DNA from 2 places in the Providencia manganoxydans genome. Region 1 is predicted to be linked to the other one. Evidence: predicted binding sites of a transcription regulator. Region 1 holds the regulator's gene; the other holds the start of a gene.
The links. The regulator sigma-54, encoded in region 1, starts transcription at its own class of promoters, with help from an activator protein. The targets are predictions, from matches to a motif close to GTTGGCACANNTTTCGCTNT.

Region 2: a site for sigma-54 is predicted at 2,248-2,267, ahead of glnA (glutamate--ammonia ligase). Genes of this name have one in related genera too.

What each region holds. Positions count from the first base shown of each region.
Region 1 covers NZ_CP067099.1:3,648,126-3,652,333, forward strand. The annotation lists gene lptA (lipopolysaccharide ABC transporter substrate-binding protein LptA) at 1-503, shown strand, start outside; gene lptB (LPS export ABC transporter ATP-binding protein) at 509-1,234, shown strand; gene rpoN (RNA polymerase factor sigma-54) at 1,266-2,711, shown strand; gene hpf (ribosome hibernation promoting factor) at 2,735-3,022, shown strand; gene ptsN (PTS IIA-like nitrogen regulatory protein PtsN) at 3,270-3,737, shown strand; gene rapZ (RNase adapter RapZ) at 4,020-4,208, shown strand, end outside.
Region 2 covers NZ_CP067099.1:365,687-369,894, reverse strand. The annotation lists gene JI723_RS01635 (alpha/beta hydrolase family protein) at 1-764, opposite strand, end outside; gene JI723_RS01630 (tetratricopeptide repeat protein) at 1,170-1,928, shown strand; gene glnA (glutamate--ammonia ligase) at 2,520-3,929, shown strand; gene glnL (nitrogen regulation protein NR(II)) at 4,108-4,208, shown strand, end outside.

The sequences.
Region 1 (4,208 bases):
GCGCAATTCTTGCTCTTAGCGTGCCTGCTTTCGCATTAAAAACGGATACGCAGCAACCAATGACCATTAATTCGGTCAAGCAATCCCTTGATTTAGAAAAAAATGTCACCACATTTACAGATGATGTGGTGGTAAAACAAGGCTCAATAGATATTAGAGCTAACAAAGTCGTCGTCACTCGTCCAAGCAGTAACTCAGATAAAATTACGATTGAGGCTTTTGGTACGCCAGTGACCTTTTACCAGTTACAAGACGATGGAAAACCAATCAAAGGCCACGCGTTGAAAGCGCGCTATGAAGTTGATAAAGAGCTTTTAACACTAACGGGTGATGCCTATCTTGAGCAGTTAGATAGCAATATTAAAGGTGATAAGATCACCTATGTTGTCCCAACCCAGCAAATGGAAGCGTTTAGTGACAAAGGCAAACGTGTGACAACAGTATTATTGCCATCACAGCTACAAGAAAAAGGCCCAGCGGCAAACAACGGAAAGAGTAAATAATCGTTATGGCGACACTAACCGCAGAGAATCTGGCAAAAGCATATAAAAAGCGCAAGGTGGTTGAAGACGTCAGCCTTGAGGTGAAATCAGGTGAAATTGTCGGCCTACTGGGCCCTAATGGCGCCGGTAAAACCACCACCTTTTATATGGTGGTCGGAATAGTCCAGCGGGATGCAGGCAAAATTACGATCGATGGGGAAGATATTAGCCTTCTACCGTTACATGAACGTGCACGTCGTGGTATTGGCTACCTTCCACAAGAAGCCTCTATTTTCCGCCGTCTCAGCGTTTATGATAACCTAATGGCCGTGCTAGAAATTCGTCATGACTTAAACTCAGAACAACGTAAAGAACGTGCTGAAGAGTTGATGGAAGAGTTTAGCATTACCCATTTGCGTGATAGCCTTGGTCAGTCGTTGTCTGGTGGTGAGCGTCGCCGTGTTGAAATAGCTCGCGCGCTCGCCGCAAACCCCAAATTTATCTTACTTGATGAGCCGTTTGCTGGTGTTGACCCTATTTCAGTGTTGGATATCAAAAAAATTATCCAACACTTACGTGATTACGGTTTAGGTGTTTTGATCACAGATCATAACGTGCGTGAAACATTAGATGTCTGTGAAAGAGCGTATATTGTCAGCCAAGGTCACTTAATTGCTCACGGTACGCCTGAAATGATCCTCGAAAACGAGCAAGTAAAACGAGTGTATTTGGGGGAAGGCTTCCGTCTATAATTTATCGTGTTAGGTGGAGAAAACATCATTCATGAAGCAAAGTTTGCAGCTCAGAATCAGTCAGCAACTGGCAATGACGCCTCAGTTGCAGCAAGCGATCCGTTTGTTGCAACTATCTACGCTTGAGCTACAACAAGAGATACAACTTGCACTAGAAACTAACCCACTTCTAGAACAAGAAGAAACGGCTTCGGAACTGGAATCTCTCGATAACCTCGAAACGAGTTCCGATAGCAGTGAAATCGACACTAAAGATGCACTCGAAAAAAATGATATGCCAGATGAGCTGCCTCTTGACGCTGATTGGGATGAAATTTATACCGCTGGCACGCCATCAGGCACAAGTAACGACTATAGCTTTGACGAGCTACCCGTTTACCAAGGGGAAACCACACAGACCCTGCAAGACTATTTAGTTTGGCAATCAGAATTAACCCCTTTTACCGAAACAGATCGTGCCATTGCTACAGCAATCATTGATTCGATTGATGATTCAGGCTATTTAACAACCTCGATTAGCGATATACATGAGGGGATTAACAATTCGGAGATCACCCTTGAAGAAGTGATAGCGGTACTAAAACGTATCCAACACTTTGATCCTCTCGGTGTCGCTGCACAAGATCTGAAAGAGTGTTTGCTTATTCAATTATCTCTTTATCCAAAAGAAACTGAAGGTTTAGCTGAAGCACGAACAATTATTAGCCAACACATCGATTTATTGGCCAATCGTGATTTCCGCCAACTCAGTAAGCTGACCCGATTAAAAGAAGATGCCCTAAAAATAGCCATAGATTTAATATTGACTCTCAACCCAAAACCGGGGCAATCCATCAATACCGGAGAGTCTGAATATGTCATTCCAGATGTTCTGGTGAAAAAAATCAACGGACACTGGCAAGTTGAATTAAATACAGATAGCATTCCTAAATTAGGTATAAATAATCACTATGCTTCTTTGATAAAAGATTCAGTAAGTGAAAGTGATTCGCAGTATATTCGTAGTCATTTACAAGATGCTAAATGGTTGATTAAAAGCTTAGAAAGCCGCAATGAAACCTTGTTAAAGGTAGCATGTTGCATTGTTGAGCAACAACAAGAATTCTTTGAATATGGTGATGAATACATGAAACCCATGATACTGGCTGATATCGCCTATCAAGTGGATATGCATGAATCTACCATATCAAGAGTGACAACCCAAAAGTTTCTCCATAGCCCTAGGGGAATTTTTGAGTTGAAATATTTTTTCTCTAGTCACGTGAGTACCGATACAGGAGGAGAAGCCTCCTCAACTGCAATACGTGCATTAGTGAAAAAACTGGTTGCTGCTGAGAACCCAGCAAAACCATTGAGTGACAGTAAATTGACAAGCATGCTAGCCGAACAGGGCATTCAGGTTGCACGTCGAACTGTCGCTAAGTACCGTGAATCGTTATCTATTCCGCCCTCAAACCAACGTAAAAAATTGGTTTAATTGAATAAAATAAGGAAGATTGTATGGAATTTCAGATTACTGGACACAATATCGAAGTCACACCTGCATTACGTGAAACTGTTGAGAAAAAGATCAGAAAATTGGAACAATTATTTGATCGAATCAACGGCATTCAAGTCGTGTTGAAAGTTGAAAAAGTTCAGCAAATTGCTGAAGCAACGGTGCAGGTTAATGGTGCAGAACTCCATGCGTCAGCGGAAGAAAATGATATGTACGCTGCAATCGACCAACTGGTAGACAAACTGTCACGCCAGTTAACCAAACACAAAGAAAAACTGAGACAACATTAATACATTTATACTCTAAATAATTCAAGAAGCAGGTAGGCGACAAGTGAAGATAGACGGAGAGCATAGATGAACTATGTGACTCGGCTAGCGTAGCGTAGTCCCTTATACCTCAACGAAGAGCCTTGCAACTTGAAGTATGACGAGTATATGGGGCAATCACCGTGTATCGTGATAAGCCACAAATAAATGGTCAAACCAGCTAGTGGTATACTGCTAGCTGGTTTTGTAGTCCTAAGCGAACAATAAAATGAATAGTGATATAGAAATCCAATTAAGCGCCGTATTATCTCCTGCTTGTACACGTAATAATCTTGTTTGCACCAGTAAAAAAAGGGCATTAGAGATTATCAGTGAACTGGCTGCCGCCGAGTTGGGATTACCGGAAAACACGGTATTTGAAGCATTACTCACCAGAGAAAAAGTTGGAACTACTGGCATTGGCGGGGGGATCGCAATTCCTCACGGCAAACTCGCAGAAGGAGAGCACACTCAAGCGGTAGGTGTTTTTTTACATCTAGAAGAGCCTATTGCCTTTGATGCAATAGATAATCAGCCTGTAGATCTCCTATTTGCTTTGTTAGTACCCGCAGATCAATGTAAAACGCACTTACACACACTGTCTTTAATTGCTAAAAAATTAGCGGACAAATCATTCTGTAAGCGCTTAAGATCTGCACAAAGCGATGCTGAGCTGTATAGTATAATTACCGAGTAAGTTATATACTCGTCAAGCTTCAAGTTGCAGCGTTGTTGACTACGTTCACTCGCACCAGTCACATAGTTACTACGCTTCTGGCGACTCGTTCACTTGTCGCCTAGCTGCACCTCGAATCATTTAGAGTATAATTGAGATACTTTATCATCACTGGGTTACATGTGTATGAATTTTTGATATTTTACTCATATATACTCAGTGATGTATAAATAAGTAACCAAAAGATCGATTCACTATCGGAGATCATAAGATCACCGACAAGAAATAAAAGGGAGTTAGCTCATGGTGCTGATGATTGTCAGCGGCCGTTCCGGTTCGGGGAAATCCGTTGCCTTACGTGCGCTGGAAGATATGGGTTTCTATTGTGTAGATAACCTGCCGGTTGTGCTGCTTCCAGAACTGGCCAATTCACTCGCAGATCGTAATATTTCAGCAGCAGTGAGCATTGATGTGCGTAATATGCCTGATAAC
Region 2 (4,208 bases), 1.1 Mb from region 1:
TTATCTGCAAGCTTATTAATGTCTATTGATGGGTCTGTCGCCTTCGCACCAAGCACAGTGACAGCAATAAAGAATTGTGCCTCTTTAGGCGCAGAGCCCTCTGCAACTGACTCAATAAACTTGAGTACTCCAGGCCCGACTGGTGCAAGCGCTACAGCACCTTTTAGCGGGTATTTTTCATTTGGTGGTAAACTTGCAGTCCACAATACAGCACCACCACCTAAACTATGTCCAACTGCCACCCATTCATTTGCCAAATTTTCAGGAAGTTGATGAGCCGCAGAAACGATGTCTGCAATATTATTCGCATTGCTTTGCCCATTCAGCTCTAAACGCGGACCATCAGCCCCCCACCTAGCATAATCAGTACGCAGTACAGCATAGCCATGTGCCAACGCTGTATTCAAATAAGCATCTCTATCAGGGTTATTATCTAGCGAAGGCGAGCACTGTGGGGCGACACCTGTTGTCCCATTTCCCCAGCTCAGAACAGGATAACCCTTTTCAGGTGCGGTGCCTTTCGGTATCGCAATGCGGCCAAAAACGGTAACAAGCTCATTATTTGGTGACGTGGAAAGATAAGAAATAAGATATTCTTTTTCTGCGTTCTCATAGCGGGTGCCTGAATCTAATAAGCGGCTAGTTAATAACTGCCCTGCCTTTAAATTATCCGAAACAGCAGGAACTGCATATAGACAAGCAAGCATCAGTCCTAAGAATAAGAACAATTTCGATTTAATGTGCTGATAGATGCCATTTAGCATTATATGTTCTCTTTAAGTGAATTAAATTTAGCCGTTTTAAGTTTTCTCCTATACGACCTATGATTGTAATTTAATGATATAATTACATTTACTGTAGCTTTGCTATTTTTATCAACGAGGCTCCTACAAACGAACAAAAAATAGCCACCCCAAAGTTAACATTTAATTAACAATTATTTCAACCTACAGGTGTCACATAAAAAGATTTTTTATTTGGTGAGCGATAAACTATCAAATACATCATTAAATGACTAAATCAATACGTTTTAGGCTAGATATTTTTATTCTTTTTTGTTTATACACTTAATTGAAAAATATAAGATAAATCAAATTATATATTCGGAAGAGCCTATGTTTTCTATAAAAAAAAATTCAACTCTTTTTTTGATATCGTTGATGTTAGTGATGAGTACTCAATCTTATGCTTCTAACACAGATGCCAGTATAAAAATAATAAAATCCTCTCTCTCAAGCTTTCAATTATATATTGGAAATTATTATCTTGTTAAAAATCACTATTACTCTAAAAAATATTATTTATTATCAGCCGAAAATGGAAATTCCGAAGCTCAAACAACTGTAGGTGATCTTTATATAAAAGGAGAGTTATTTGCCACTGATTATAAAAAAGCCATGAAATGGCTAATGAAGGCATCTGAAAGTAATAATCCTAAAGCTCAAGCCTATATTGGTTACTTGTATAGTCAAGGTTTAGGCGTTGAAAAAAATTATGATAATGCATTAAAATGGTATTTAAAATCGGCAAAACAAGATTTTGGATTAGCGCAAAATAATATCGGCTCTTTATACTATGATGGTAATGGAGTACAACAAGACTACCAAGCGGCAATGGAATGGTATCAAAAAGCAGAAAAAAATGGCTATACAAGTTCAGCAAATAACATAGCCTATCTCTATCAACACGGTTTAGGCGTAGATATTGATTACAAAAAGGCGATGGAATGGTATTTAAAATCCGCATCTAAAAATGATGCTGGTGCTATGTATAATATTGGTTACCTATATGAAAAAGGGCTTGGCGTACCTGTAGATATCGAAAAAGCTAAAGAGTGGTATGATAAAGCTTATTCATTAGGATTGGATATCGCTAGATCCAGACTAAATTTATTAAAAATAAAAACACAAAATAAGCATGATAGTTGAATCATATTTAATATGTTTTTTATAGAAATAAAAATGATTACCTAATGAGTAAAATAACAATTTAATTATCGCTTAATAATCAATCCTAGAATAACTAACATACTTACATCTTATTTAATAAATACATTCACTCAAAATAGACGATTGTTAAGTGATTAAACGCTTTATATGCACTATAAATGTTCCCCTTACATGATTGCGCACCAAATTGGTGCAATAAAAACCACAAAACGCACCAAATCGGTGCAATAAGCCCCATTTATTATCTGACTCATTTGCCATAACCTTGTAATACCCAGTATTCCCGCGATTTTAAAAAGTTGGCATGGTTTTCGCTTATACTTATTAGTGAGAAAGTTACATCTTAAATAATTAAAGCTGAAAAGCCCAAAAATAACTGCACAAAGTAACACCATTATATACTCTAAATAATTCGAGGTGCAGCTAGGCGACAAGTGAATGAGTCGCTAGGAGCATACATAAGTCTGTGACTGGCGCGCGAATGAGCGTAACTCAACAACGCTGCAACTTGAAGTATGACGAGTATATGTGGTTATTTTGCAGACCCCGACCTGACCAGGAGAGCCGACGATGTCCGCAGAACACGTTTTATCGCTGATAGAAGAGCACAAAGTAAAATTTATCGATTTGCGTTTTACTGATACAAAAGGTAAAGAGCAACATATCACCATCCCTGCTCACCAAGTCAACGAAGATTTCTTTGAAGAAGGTAAAATGTTTGATGGTTCATCAATTGGTGGCTGGAAAGGCATCAACGAATCTGACATGGTACTGATGCCAGATCCATCAACAGCGATGCTTGACCCGTTCTTCGCTGATCCTACACTAATTATTCGCTGTGACATTCTTGAGCCGGGCACCATGCAAGGCTATGACCGCGACCCACGTTCAATTTCTCAACGCGCTGAAGATTTTCTGCGTTCAAGTGGCATCGCGGATACCGTTCTGTTTGGCCCTGAGCCTGAATTCTTTATCTTTGATGACATCCGCTTCGGTAATAGCATGCATAATAGCTTCTACCAAATCGATGATATCGAAGCAGCTTGGAACACTGGCACTAAATATGAAGGTGGCAACAAAGGCCATCGTCCGGGTGTTAAAGGCGGTTATTTCCCAGTACCACCCGTCGATTCCTCACAAGATCTACGCTCTGCAATGTGTACCACGATGGAAGAAATGGGCTTAGTCGTTGAAGCTCACCACCATGAAGTTGCCACAGCAGGCCAAAACGAAGTGGCATGCCGCTTTAATACGATGACCAAAAAAGCGGATGAAACCCAGATCTATAAGTATGTTGTGCATAACGTCGCTCACGCTTATGGTAAAACAGCAACCTTTATGCCAAAACCATTAGTTGGTGATAACGGCTCAGGTATGCACTGCCATATGTCGCTGTCAAAAGATGGTATCAACCTGTTTGCGGGTGACAAATACGGCGGTTTATCTGAAATGGCACTGTACTATATTGGCGGGATCATCAAGCATGCTCGCGCACTGAATGCCTTCACGAACCCTACAACTAATTCATACAAGCGTTTAGTTCCGGGTTATGAAGCACCCGTTATGTTAGCTTATTCTGCGCGTAACCGCTCTGCATCAATCCGTATCCCTGTGGTTGCAAGCACCAAAGCACGTCGTATCGAAGTTCGCTTCCCAGATCCAGCAGCAAACCCATACTTAGCGTTTGCAGCACAGCTAATGGCTGGCCTTGATGGGATCATCAACAAGATCCACCCGGGTGATGCAATGGATAAAAACCTGTATGACTTGCCACCAGAAGAAGCAAAAGAAATTCCAACTGTGGCTGGCTCATTAGAAGAAGCATTAGCTGAATTGGATAAAAACCGCGAGTTCTTAACCCGTGGCGGTGTTTTCACTAATGATGCTATTGATGCTTATATCGAGTTGCTGCGTGGCGACATTCAACGTGTCCGCATGACGCCACACCCATTAGAATTTGAAATGTACTACAGTGTGTAACACGCCGTTCCACTGTTAGTCTTTGTTGCCGTGAAACATTTGCCCCATCTTTGATGGGGCCTTTTCTCCCTCACGATTTTTTGCAGGCAACATTTAATTGACCGTATCCTGATTCAAATTGCAGCTTTGTTGGGTAAATCAAGTATAATGCACCAAAATAGTGCAGGAGCAGAATTACATGAAAACCGAACATTTGCCAGCACCAGAGTACATCCTTGATTCACTGTTAAACAGCGTCTTAATCGTTGATTATGACCTAGTGATCCATTACGCCAATCA